Minwuia thermotolerans: one gene and its partner. The protein of the gene in region 2 interacts with the protein of the main gene of each other region in a pairwise test. Links are inferred from orthologs where the notes say so. Each region holds a gene or a part of one and is shown on either strand. Other genes may lie near its edges.

Region 1 (4,975 bases), on a different replicon or contig from region 2:
CACCGGCAATTGATCCGTGGGGAGAATAGCGCGGGCGGGGCCTACTGGAAGGCCTTCACCTTCTCCAGGACGGAAATGCCCACATGCTCGCCGGTGACGACGATCTCGCCGCGGGCGATGACCTGGTTGTTGGCGAGGATCCAGGCCGGGTCGTCGACGCCGGAATCGAGTTCGATCACCGCGCCGCGGCCCATCTTGAGAAGCTGATGGATCGGCATCTGGGCGCGACCCAGGACGACGGATATCTCGACATCGACGTCGGCTATGGCCAGGTCGAAATTGTCGGCGATGCTCTCGGGCTGGGCTTTGTTTTCGTCATCGTTCATGCGCACCATCTAGGCAGAAACCGGTTAGCGGAAGGTAAAGGGCGGCGGCCCATGACGGTGGAATGGCGAGAATCGGCAGAGCCGGTCGACTATCCGGCGGCGGTCGAGTGGATGGAGCACCGCGCGGCGGCGATCCGCGACGAGGGCGCGGACGAGTGCGTCTGGCTGCTGGAGCACCCGCCGCTCTATACCGCGGGCACTTCGGCCGATGCGGCCGATCTGCTGACACCAGACCGCTTCCCCGTGCACCGGACGGGGCGGGGCGGCGAGTACACCTATCACGGGCCCGGCCAGCGCGTCGGCTATGTCATGCTGGACCTGCGCCGCCGCGGACCCGATGTCCGGCGCTTCGTCAACGACCTGGAACGCTGGGTGATCGGGACGCTTGCCGAATTCGGCATCGCCGGTGAACGGCGCCAGGGCCGCGTCGGTGTCTGGGTCGAGACCGCCGAGGGCGAGAAGAAGATCGCCGCGCTCGGCATCCGGCTCCGGCGCTGGGTCAGTTTCCACGGCATCGCCATCAACCTGAACCCCGACCTGGACCATTTCGGCGGCATCGTCCCCTGTGGCATCAGTGACTATGGCGTGACGTCGTTCGCCGATTTGGGCGTCACCGCGTCGATGGCCGATCTCGATGCCGCGCTGAAGAAGAAATTCTCCGAAGTGTTCGGGGGTTAGATCAATCCGTTCGAGCGAAAGCTGAAGGGTTCGTCGCGGCCGATCACCAGGTGATCGTGCAGCATCAGGCCCACCGCCCGGGCGGCGTCGCGGACCTGCTTCGTCATCTCGATGTCGGCGCGGGACGGCGTCGGGTCGCCGGAGGGGTGGTTGTGAACCATGATCAGCGCCGAGGCTTCCAGGTTGAGCGCGCGCTTGACGATCTCCCGCGGATAGACCGGCGTGTGGTCGACCGTGCCCTTCTGCTGCACCTCGTCGGCGATCAGCACGTTCTTGCGGTTGAGGAACAGGACATGGAACTCCTCGGTCGCCTTGTAGCGCTTGGTGGCGTTGCAGTAGTCGAGCAGGGCCTGCCAGGAGGACAGCACGACATCCCGGTGCATCACCCGGGCGCGGGCGAGGCGGACGGCCGAGACCTCGACGATGCGGATGGCGGCCACCGCGGCGTCGCCGATGCCGGGCACCTCGCGGAGCTGCTCGGGACTGGCCGTGATCACATGGGCGTAGTCGCCGAAATGCTCGATCAGGCGCTTTGCCAGCGGCTTGGTGTCGCCGCGCGGGTTGGCGGCCCAGAGCACGATCTCCAGCAGTTCGTAATCCCGGAACGCGTCGGGACCGCTCTCGATCAGCTTCTCGCGGACCCGCTGCCGGTGACCGTGGTAGTGGGGCTTTTCCGTGCCGGCGCGCTTCGCTTCCGCCATGGCTGCGCCCCGCCGCCTCAGCCGTAGGGGGGCTTGTGCAGGCCCGCCGGCGATTCCGTGAAGATCTCCACGCCGTCTTCGGTAATGCCGATCGAGTGCTCGAACTGCGCCGACAGCGAGCGGTCGCGGGTCACGGCGGTCCAGCCGTCCTCCAGAATCTTCACCCGCCAGTCGCCCAGATTGATCATCGGCTCGACGGTGAAGAACATCCCGGGCTTCAGTTCGATGCCGGAGTTCGCCTGGCCGTAATGCAGCACGTTGGGCGCGTCGTGGAAGACGCGGCCCAGGCCGTGACCGCAGAAGTCGCGCACGACCGAGCAGCGCTCGGCCTCCGCGTATTCCTGGATCGCCGCGCCGATGTCGCCCAGGCGGGCGCCGGGCCTGACGGCCCGGATGCCGCGCATCATGGCCTCGTAGGTGACGTCGATCAGACGCTCCGACTTCTTCTTCGGCTTGCCGACGTGGAACATGCGGCTGGTGTCGCCGTGCCAGCCGTCCAGGATGACGGTGACGTCGATGTTCATGATGTCGCCGTCCTTCAGCGCCCGCGGGCCGGGTATGCCGTGGCAGACCACATGGTTGATGGACGTGCAGATTGACTTGGGGAAACCCCGGTAGTTGAGCGGCGCCGGCACCGCGCCCCGGGCGGTGATGAACTCGTGGCAGAGTCCGTCGAGCTCTTCCGTGGTCACGCCCGGCTTCACGTGCCCGACGATCATGTCGAGCGTCTCGGCGGCCAGCCGCCCCGCGGCGCGCATGCCATCGAAGGCGGCCGCGTCGTGCAGCTTGATCTGGCCGGTGTTGCGGACCGGTGCGTTGTCCGCCGAGATGTAGTTCATATGGCGCTCAGTCGATGAGGACGGGAATGGCGTCGCCCGGATATATGCCCAGCGCGGAAACGTGGCAAGTCCGGCAGACCGCTTCCACCCCGGCGTCCATCGCGGCGGCGAGCCCTGCGGCGTAGGCGGAATCGACATCGGCGGCGGGGCGGAAGACCTGTCCGTCGCCCCTGGGGCTGAGGAACAGCATCACCGCCCGATGGCCGCGCGCCGCCATTGCGGTCAGTTCTTTCAGGTGCTTGGCGCCTCTTCTTGTCACAGAATCCGGGAACTCGACCAGGCCCGCCTGGCGGGAGAGGGTCACGCCCTTGACCTCGACATAGCAATCCGGACGCCCCTCTGCCTGCAGCAACAGGTCGATGCGGGAGTGCTCGCCATAGCGGACCTCCCGGCGGCGGACCGGATAGCCGGCCAGCTCAGGGATCGTCCCGGCCGCCAGCGCCGCTTCCGCGATGGCGTTTGGCCGCTGGGTGTTGACGCAGACCATGGCGCCGCCGGCCTCGATCAGTTCCAGCGTCCACTTCAGCTTGCGCGCCGGGTTGTCGACCGGCGTGAGCCAGACGGTCTGCGCTCCGCCGTCGATCAGGCTCAGCATGGAACCGGGGTTGGGGCAGTGGGCCGTGACCTCGCGTCCGTCCTCCAGACGCACGTCGGCCAGGAACCGCTTGTAGCGCCTGAGCAATGTGGCGCGGATCAGCGGCGGGTCGAACCGGATCAGGGGTGCGGCGGCTTCATCCAAAATTAAGCGTCTCCTGCGAGTCTGTTCTGTCTCGGGGTCTGAATACCGTTCATCCATGACTATTGCGATCCAGGAAGACGCGGCCGACAACCATCGGGCCGAAGTGCTGGCCGATGTCCGCCGAGCCATCGAGGCTGTCGAAGCCGCCCGCGACAACCCCGCAGGCCGGGACAGGGCGCTGCGCGATCTGCACACGGTCAAGGGCGCGGTTGGATTTCTCGGTCTTTCCGAGCTTGCCGGCGCGCTGCACGAACTCGAAGGAGTCATGGGCCGCGGCGGCGATGGCCTCGACGTGGCGCACCGCGTGTCGGAGGCGCGGCGGCTGCTGGATTCGGAAAGCGACACGGGTCCGCCCGCGGCCACCGGGTTGGCCGGGGAGGGCGCATTCACCCAGTGCCTGTGGTGGGCGGAGCGGATGATCGGGCAAATCTCCACCTCCCTGGGCAAGGAAGCCGAACTGAGCATCACCGGCGGCGACCTCCGGATCGACAACAAGAGCCGCGCGGCGCTCACCCGGGCGCTGCAGCATCTGGTCCGCAACGCCATCGTTCACGGCATCGAGACGCCGGATCGGCGGTCTGCGCTGGGCAAGCCGCGGTGCGGCGCCATCGCGATAGCCGTCCACCGCACCGGCGGCCTGCTTACCGTCGAAGTTTCCGATGACGGTGCGGGATTGCCGGACGAACTGTCCGCGCGGGTCTTCCAGCCGGGCGTCAGCGGCGCCGCGGACGTCAGCCTCTACGCCGGCCGGGGTATCGGCCTCGACGTGGCGCTGTCGGAGGTGGCCTCGCTCGGCGGGCGCGTCGAAGCGCGTTCGACGCCGGGTCTTGGCGCATGCTTCACGATCATCGTGCAGGAACCGACCGGACCCTGACCGGCCCCTGGCCGAAATCCCGCGCCGGAATTACGATTTGTAACCGCCGCGCGGAAACGGCCTGCCTTCACTTGTCATCCGGATACCCCTCGCGCACGTAGATGAGGCCAGTGCCGTTCCGGAGGAAGCGCAGCTCATGACGCGACGCATTTCAACCCTGTTGTCGACGGTTGCCGTGGCGGCGCTGATCGGCGGCTGCAGTCTGCTGACGTCGGTGCCCGAGCCGGTGACGGTGGAAAGTCGGATTGCGGGGCTGGAGACGGAGGGGCTGGATGTCTCGGCACCTGTGGAGATTCGCTGGAACGCGCACATGGTGCCGTGGATCACCGCCGAGTCCGACGCGGACGGCGCCTATGCGCTGGGCTATGTCCACGCGCATCTGAGGCTTGGCCAGATGGAGATCCTGCGGCGCGCCGCCAGCGGTCAGCTGGCCGAGGTCGCGGGTCCGCTGGCAGCGGACCTGGACCAGACGCTCCGCACCATCGGCTACCGCCGCGCGGCCGAGGCCAACTACCCGGCACTGCCGGCGGAAACGAAACTCTGGCTCGACCGTTTCGCCGAGGGCGTCAACGCCTATGTCGCCAGGCTGGACGAACTGCCTCACGAGTACCGGCTGTTCGCCTTCGAACCGAAGCCATGGTCGGCGATCGACGTGCTGGCCTTCGGCCGTCTCGCCGGCTCCGACGTCAACTGGCTGGTCTCGATCGGCCTGCTCGGCCTGACGGACCGGGAGGACTGGCCGGAGATCTGGGACGAGGTCATGCGTTTCAACGGTGGGTCGCTTCCCAGTATCGCCGAACTGGAGGCGGACCGCGACG
Region 2 (5,019 bases):
GGCGTCCCGACGGCTCGATCATCGGACCACCCATGCCGATCGCGCTCTATCGCGGCCTCTCGGACCGCGACGTGCAGGCGATCGTCGCCTACATGCGCCAGGTCGAACCGGTGAACAACGAAGTGCCGGATTCGGTCTACAACATGCCGCTGCCACCGGCCTACGGACCGCCGGTCGGCGCGGTGCCCGAACCCGACCGCGATGACCGGCTGGCCTATGGCGCCTATCTCGCCGGTCCCGCGGGGCACTGCATCGAATGCCATTCGCCGATGGGGCCGAAGGGTCCGGACTGGGAGAACCGGCTCGGCGCCGGGGGGCTGGAGTTCCACCTTCCCTTCGGCACGGTGGTCTCGACCAACATCACGCCGGCCGGAATCGGAGATTACTCGGATGCAGAGGTCGAACGGATGATCCGCGAGGGCGTGCGCCCCGACGGCTCGAAGATGCTGCCGCCCATGCCCTATGGCTATTACGCGAACATCTCCGAGCCTGACATGGACGCGATCATCGCCTTTCTGCGCAGCCTGCCGGAGAAATAGGAGCCGCCCACCCGCCAGCCCGGTCAGTCCCGGTGATAGGGGTGGCCGGTCAGGATGGTGTGGGCGCGGTAGAGCTGCTCGGCGAGCATGGCGCGGACGATCAGGTGCGGCCAGGTAAGGCGGCCGAAGCTGACTGTGAGATCGGCCATCGCCCGGGTCTCGTCATCCAGCCCGTCGGCGCCGCCGACCAGGATGGCGATATCGCGCCGACCGGCATCGGCGAAGCCCCCCAGCGCGGCCGCGAAGGCCCGGCTGTCCAGTTCCCGGCCACGCTCGTCGAGGGCGATCACCGCCTGGGCGTCGGCGGCGCGCTCCCGCAGCAACGCGTTCTCGCGCCGGTTCCGCTCGGCGTCCGAACCCCCCTTGCGGTCTTCCAGCTCGTGCAGGTCCAGCGGCCAGGGCAGGCGCTTCGCATAGACGTCGAACAGCGTCCGCTCCGGCCCGCGGCCGAACCGGCCTATGCTGCAGATGGCGATGCGGAGCAAGTCAGCCGGTCGCGAAGTCCGCTTCCGGCTTCGACAGCTCGGCGGCCCACATCTTCTCGAGGTTGTAGAAGTCCCGGACTTCCGGGCGGAAGATGTGGACGATGACGTCGCCCGCATCCACCAGAACCCAGTCGCAGGCGCCCGCGCCCTCGACGCGGGCCCGGCCGTGTCCGGCGTCCTTCAGTTTCTCGACGACATGGTCGGCAATGGCCGAGACGTGCCGTGCCGAGCGCCCCGAGGCGACCAGCATGTGATCGGCGATGTCCGTCTTGCCTTCCAGGTCAATTCGCACGAGATCCTCGGCCTTGTTGTCCTCGAGGGTCGTCGTGATCAGGCCCAGCAGTTCGTCCACGGGCCCGTGTGCAGCATCGCGGTCGACGATGGCTGTCCTCCTTTGGCGGCGCCGTTACAAGGGGTTCTCGACAGGCCAGGGGGTGGCGCCGTGCGCCCTGACCTTCGTCGCCGACATGGGGTGCCGCCGCATCCTTATGAAGGACCACGCCGGCGGTTTCGCATCCGCCAGCGCCCGCACGTCCGACTGCCGCCAATAGGCGCGCCGGAACCGGGTCGCCGCCTGCCCCGTCAGGACGTTCCAAGAATAGGGCTCGCGGTCGAATACGGCAACGGGCACGAGCGCCATCATTTCCGTCCAGCGGTCCCAGCCGGGAAGCTGGCGCAGATTGTCGGCGCCCATCAGCCAGACGAAGCGCTCGTCGGGATGGCGGCGCCTCAGTTCGGACAGCGTGTCGACCGTGTAGCGGGTGGCCATCCGCGCTTCGATGTCGGTGACCCTGATCCGCGGATGGCGGGCCAGCCGTTCGGCGAATTCGAGGCGGCGGGCCAGCGGGGCCATGCCCTTCGTCGCCTTCAGCGGGTTCTGCGGCGAGACCAGCCACCAGACCTCGTCGAGGGCGAGCCGGTGCAGGGCTTCCAGGCTGAGATGGCGATGGCCGTCATGCGCCGGGTTGAACGAGCCGCCCAGCAGGCCGATGCGAAGTCCGCGGTGGGGCATTCAGGGGCGGGTCTGGCCCGTGCCGCGCACGACGTACTTGAAGCTGCAGAGCTGCTCCACGCCGACGGGGCCGCGGGCGTGCATCTTCCCCGTGGCGATGCCGATCTCCGCGCCCATGCCGAACTCGCCGCCATCGGCGAACTGGGTTGAGGCGTTGTGCATGACGATGGCCGAATTCACCTCGTTGAGGAACCGCGCCGCCGTTTCGGCGTCGTCGGTGACGATGGCGTCGGTGTGCTCGGAGCCGTGGGCGCGGATGTGATCGATCGCCTGCTCCACGCCGTCGACCAGCGCCGCGCTGATGATCGGGGCGAGATACTCGGTGTCCCAGTCCTCGGGCCGGGCCGGGACGACGCGGTCGTCCAGGGCGGCGACGCCCTTGTCGCCGCGCACTTCGCAGCCCGCCTCGATCAGCGCGGCGACGATGTCGCGGCCGGTCTTCCCGGCGATGGCGCGGTCGATCAGCAAAGTCTCCGCCGAGCCGCAGATCGAGGTGCGCCGCATCTTCGCGTTGACCGCGATGTCGCGCGCCATTTCCGGATTCGCCGCGGCGTGGACATAGACGTGGCAGCGCCCCTCCAGATGGGCGAAGACCGGCATGCGGGCCTCCTGCTGGACCCGTTCGACCAGCGACTTGCCGCCCCGCGGGACGATCACGTCGATATACTCCGCCGCGCCCAGCATGTAGCCGACAGCGGCGCGGTCCGTGGTGGCGACGAGCTGGATCGACGCCTCGGGCAGGCCGGCGGCCTTCAGGCCCTCGACCAGGGCGGCATGCAGGGCGGTGTTGGTATGGAACGCCTCGCGGCCGCCGCGCAGGATCACCGCGTTGCCCGCCTTGAGGCAGAGACCCCCGGCGTCGGCGGTCACGTTGGGGCGGCTCTCGTAGATCACGCCGACGACGCCGAGCGGCGTGCGCACGCGCTGGATCTTCAGCCCGTTCGGCCGCTCCCACTCGGCCATCACCGAGCCCACCGGATCGGCGAGCGCGGCAATGTCCTCCAGGCCCTTCGCCACGGCTTCCAGCCGGGCGCGGTCCAGTCTGGCGCGGTCGATCAGCGGCGCCGAAAGGCCGGCGGCCTCGGCGCCCTCGATATCGACCTGGTTGGCGGCAAGGATCGAGCCCGCGCGGTCCCGGATCGCGGCGGCGGCGGCAGTCAGGGCGCGGTTCTTCGCTTCTGCCGGGGCGACAGCCAGCGCCTGGGCGGCAGCCCGGGCTGCCCGGCCCATCTCCGCGATACGTCCGCCGAGGTCTGCATCGCCGGCGAAATCGGCTTCCACTACACTCATGACCGAAGCTCCTCTTCCACGATTTCCAGCACCAGGTCGTCGCGATGGATCATCTCGTCGCGGCCACGATAGCCGAGCAGGGTCTCTATTTCATCGCTCTTGTGGCCCGCGATCCGCCGCGCGTTGGACGCCTCGTAGGCCGACAGGCCCCGGCCCAGCACGCGGCCGCCGCCGTCGCGGATCCACACCGCGTCGCCGCGATCGAAGTCGCCGTCCACCGCGCGCACCCCGGCCGGCAACAGGCTGCGGCCCTTCGCCAGCGCCCGCGCCGCGCCATCGTCGATGACCAGGGCGCCGCTGGGCTTCAGGGCGCTCGCGATCCACTGCTTGCGCGCCGTGCGCGGCGTCTGGTTGGCGGCGAACCAGGTGCAGCGGGCGCCCTCGGCCACGCGCTTCAACGGGTGCAGCACCCGGCCGTCGGCGATGGCCATGTTGCAGCCGGCGGCGACGGCGATCTGCGCCGCCTGCAGCTTGGTCGCCATGCCGCCGACGCCGACGCCGCTGCGGCTCGTCCCCGCCATGGCCATGACGGTTTCGTCCAGCGCCTCGACCTCGGCCACGAAAACAGCCGTGGAGTCGCTCGCCGGATCAGCGGTGTAGAGACCGTCGACGTCGGACAGCAGGACCAGGCAGTCGGCCGTGATCATCTGCGCCACGCGGGCGGCGAGGCGATCGTTGTCGCCATAACGAATCTCGGCGGTCGCCACGGTGTCGTTCTCGTTGATCACGGGCACGCAACCCAGCCGGAACAGGGTCTCCAGGGTGGAGCGGGCGTTGAGATACTGGCGGCGATTCTCGGTGGCGCCGAAGGTGACCAGGATCTGGCCGCAATCCAGCCCGTGCGCGGCCAGCGCCTCCTGCCAGGCATGGGCCAGCGCGATCTGCCCCACGGCCGCCGCAGCCTGCTTGTCCTCCAGCCGCTGACGGCGGCGCGGGATGTCCAGCCGCCGCCGTCCGAGCGCGATGGACCCGGAGGAGACGATGGCCACATCCTGGCCCCGCGCTCGCGCCTCGGCCACGTCGGCGGCCAGCGCCGCCAGCCAGTCCCGGCGCAGTTCCCCGCTCGCCTGATCGACCAGCAGGGCCGAGCCGATCTTGACCACCAGCCGCCTGGCGCCGGTCAGGCGCGCCGCGCCCCTCAGGGCCGCCAAGGTTCCGCCTCCTGTCCCGGCTTCGGCCGTTCCGCCTCGACCGCGCGGCGCAGGATGCGCAGCGCCTCGGGCACGCCCCGCCCGGAAACGCCGGAGAGCACAACAACCTCGCGGCCGGACGCCTCGATCAGGGCGGCGCGGCGCTCGGCGATTTCCTCCTCGGACATGGCGTCGGCCTTGTTCAGGCCGACGATCTCGACCTTCTCCTCCAGTCCCGCGCCATAGGCCTCCAGTTCGGCCCGGACGGTGCGGTAGTTTCCGGCCGGATCCTCCGCGGTGCCGTCCACCAGATGAAACAGCGCCCGGCAGCGCTCGATATGCCCAAGAAACCGTGTGCCCAGGCCGACGCCCTCGTGCGCGCCCTCGATCAGGCCCGGGATATCGGCCACGACGAAGCGCTTGCCGTCCTGTTCGACGATGCCGAGGCTGGGATGCAGCGTGGTGAAGGGGTAGTCGGCGATCCTGGGGCTGGCGCGGCTGACGGCGGACAGAAAGGTCGACTTGCCGGCGTTGGGCAGGCCCACGAGCCCGACATCGGCGAT

The links. The genes of interacting proteins can lie anywhere in the genome.
Region 1: the proteins of CWC60_RS15535 (region 2) and sfsA interact in binary tests that used the Escherichia coli proteins (3 or more experiments, as listed by UniProt). The link is inferred for Minwuia thermotolerans from one-to-one orthologs.

Annotation. Positions count from the first base shown.
Region 1 is NZ_PIGG01000022.1:59,591-64,565, forward strand. What follows is about bases 1,406-4,361. They hold sfsA (DNA/RNA nuclease SfsA), read right to left. Parts: upstream 3,260-4,361; coding sequence 2,552-3,259; downstream 1,406-2,551. Other genes in these bases: radC (RadC family protein), read right to left, coding at 1,406-1,705; map (type I methionyl aminopeptidase), read right to left, coding at 1,723-2,544; CWC60_RS04745 (ATP-binding protein), read left to right, coding at 3,339-4,157; CWC60_RS04750 (penicillin acylase family protein), read left to right, coding at 4,294-4,361. Also shown: CWC60_RS04720 (FliM/FliN family flagellar motor switch protein), read right to left, coding at 42-326; lipoyl(octanoyl) transferase LipB, read left to right, coding at 384-1,004; more of radC, read right to left, coding at 1,001-1,405; more of CWC60_RS04750, read left to right, coding at 4,362-4,975. UniProt on the Escherichia coli protein: Binds to DNA non-specifically. Could be a regulatory factor involved in maltose metabolism.
Region 2 is NZ_PIGG01000048.1:22,151-27,169, reverse strand. What follows is about bases 1,182-4,181. They hold CWC60_RS15535 (glutamate-5-semialdehyde dehydrogenase), read right to left. Parts: upstream 3,327-4,181; coding sequence 2,037-3,326; downstream 1,182-2,036. Other genes in these bases: proB (glutamate 5-kinase), read right to left, coding at 3,323-4,181; CWC60_RS15540 (nicotinate-nucleotide adenylyltransferase), read right to left, coding at 1,431-2,036; rsfS (ribosome silencing factor), read right to left, coding at 1,182-1,376. Also shown: CWC60_RS15555 (c-type cytochrome), read left to right, coding at 1-539; 23S rRNA (pseudouridine(1915)-N(3))-methyltransferase RlmH, read right to left, coding at 563-1,024; more of rsfS, read right to left, coding at 1,026-1,181; more of proB, read right to left, coding at 4,182-4,477; GTPase ObgE, read right to left, coding at 4,465-5,019. UniProt on the Escherichia coli protein: Catalyzes the NADPH-dependent reduction of L-glutamate 5-phosphate into L-glutamate 5-semialdehyde and phosphate. The product spontaneously undergoes cyclization to form 1-pyrroline-5-carboxylate.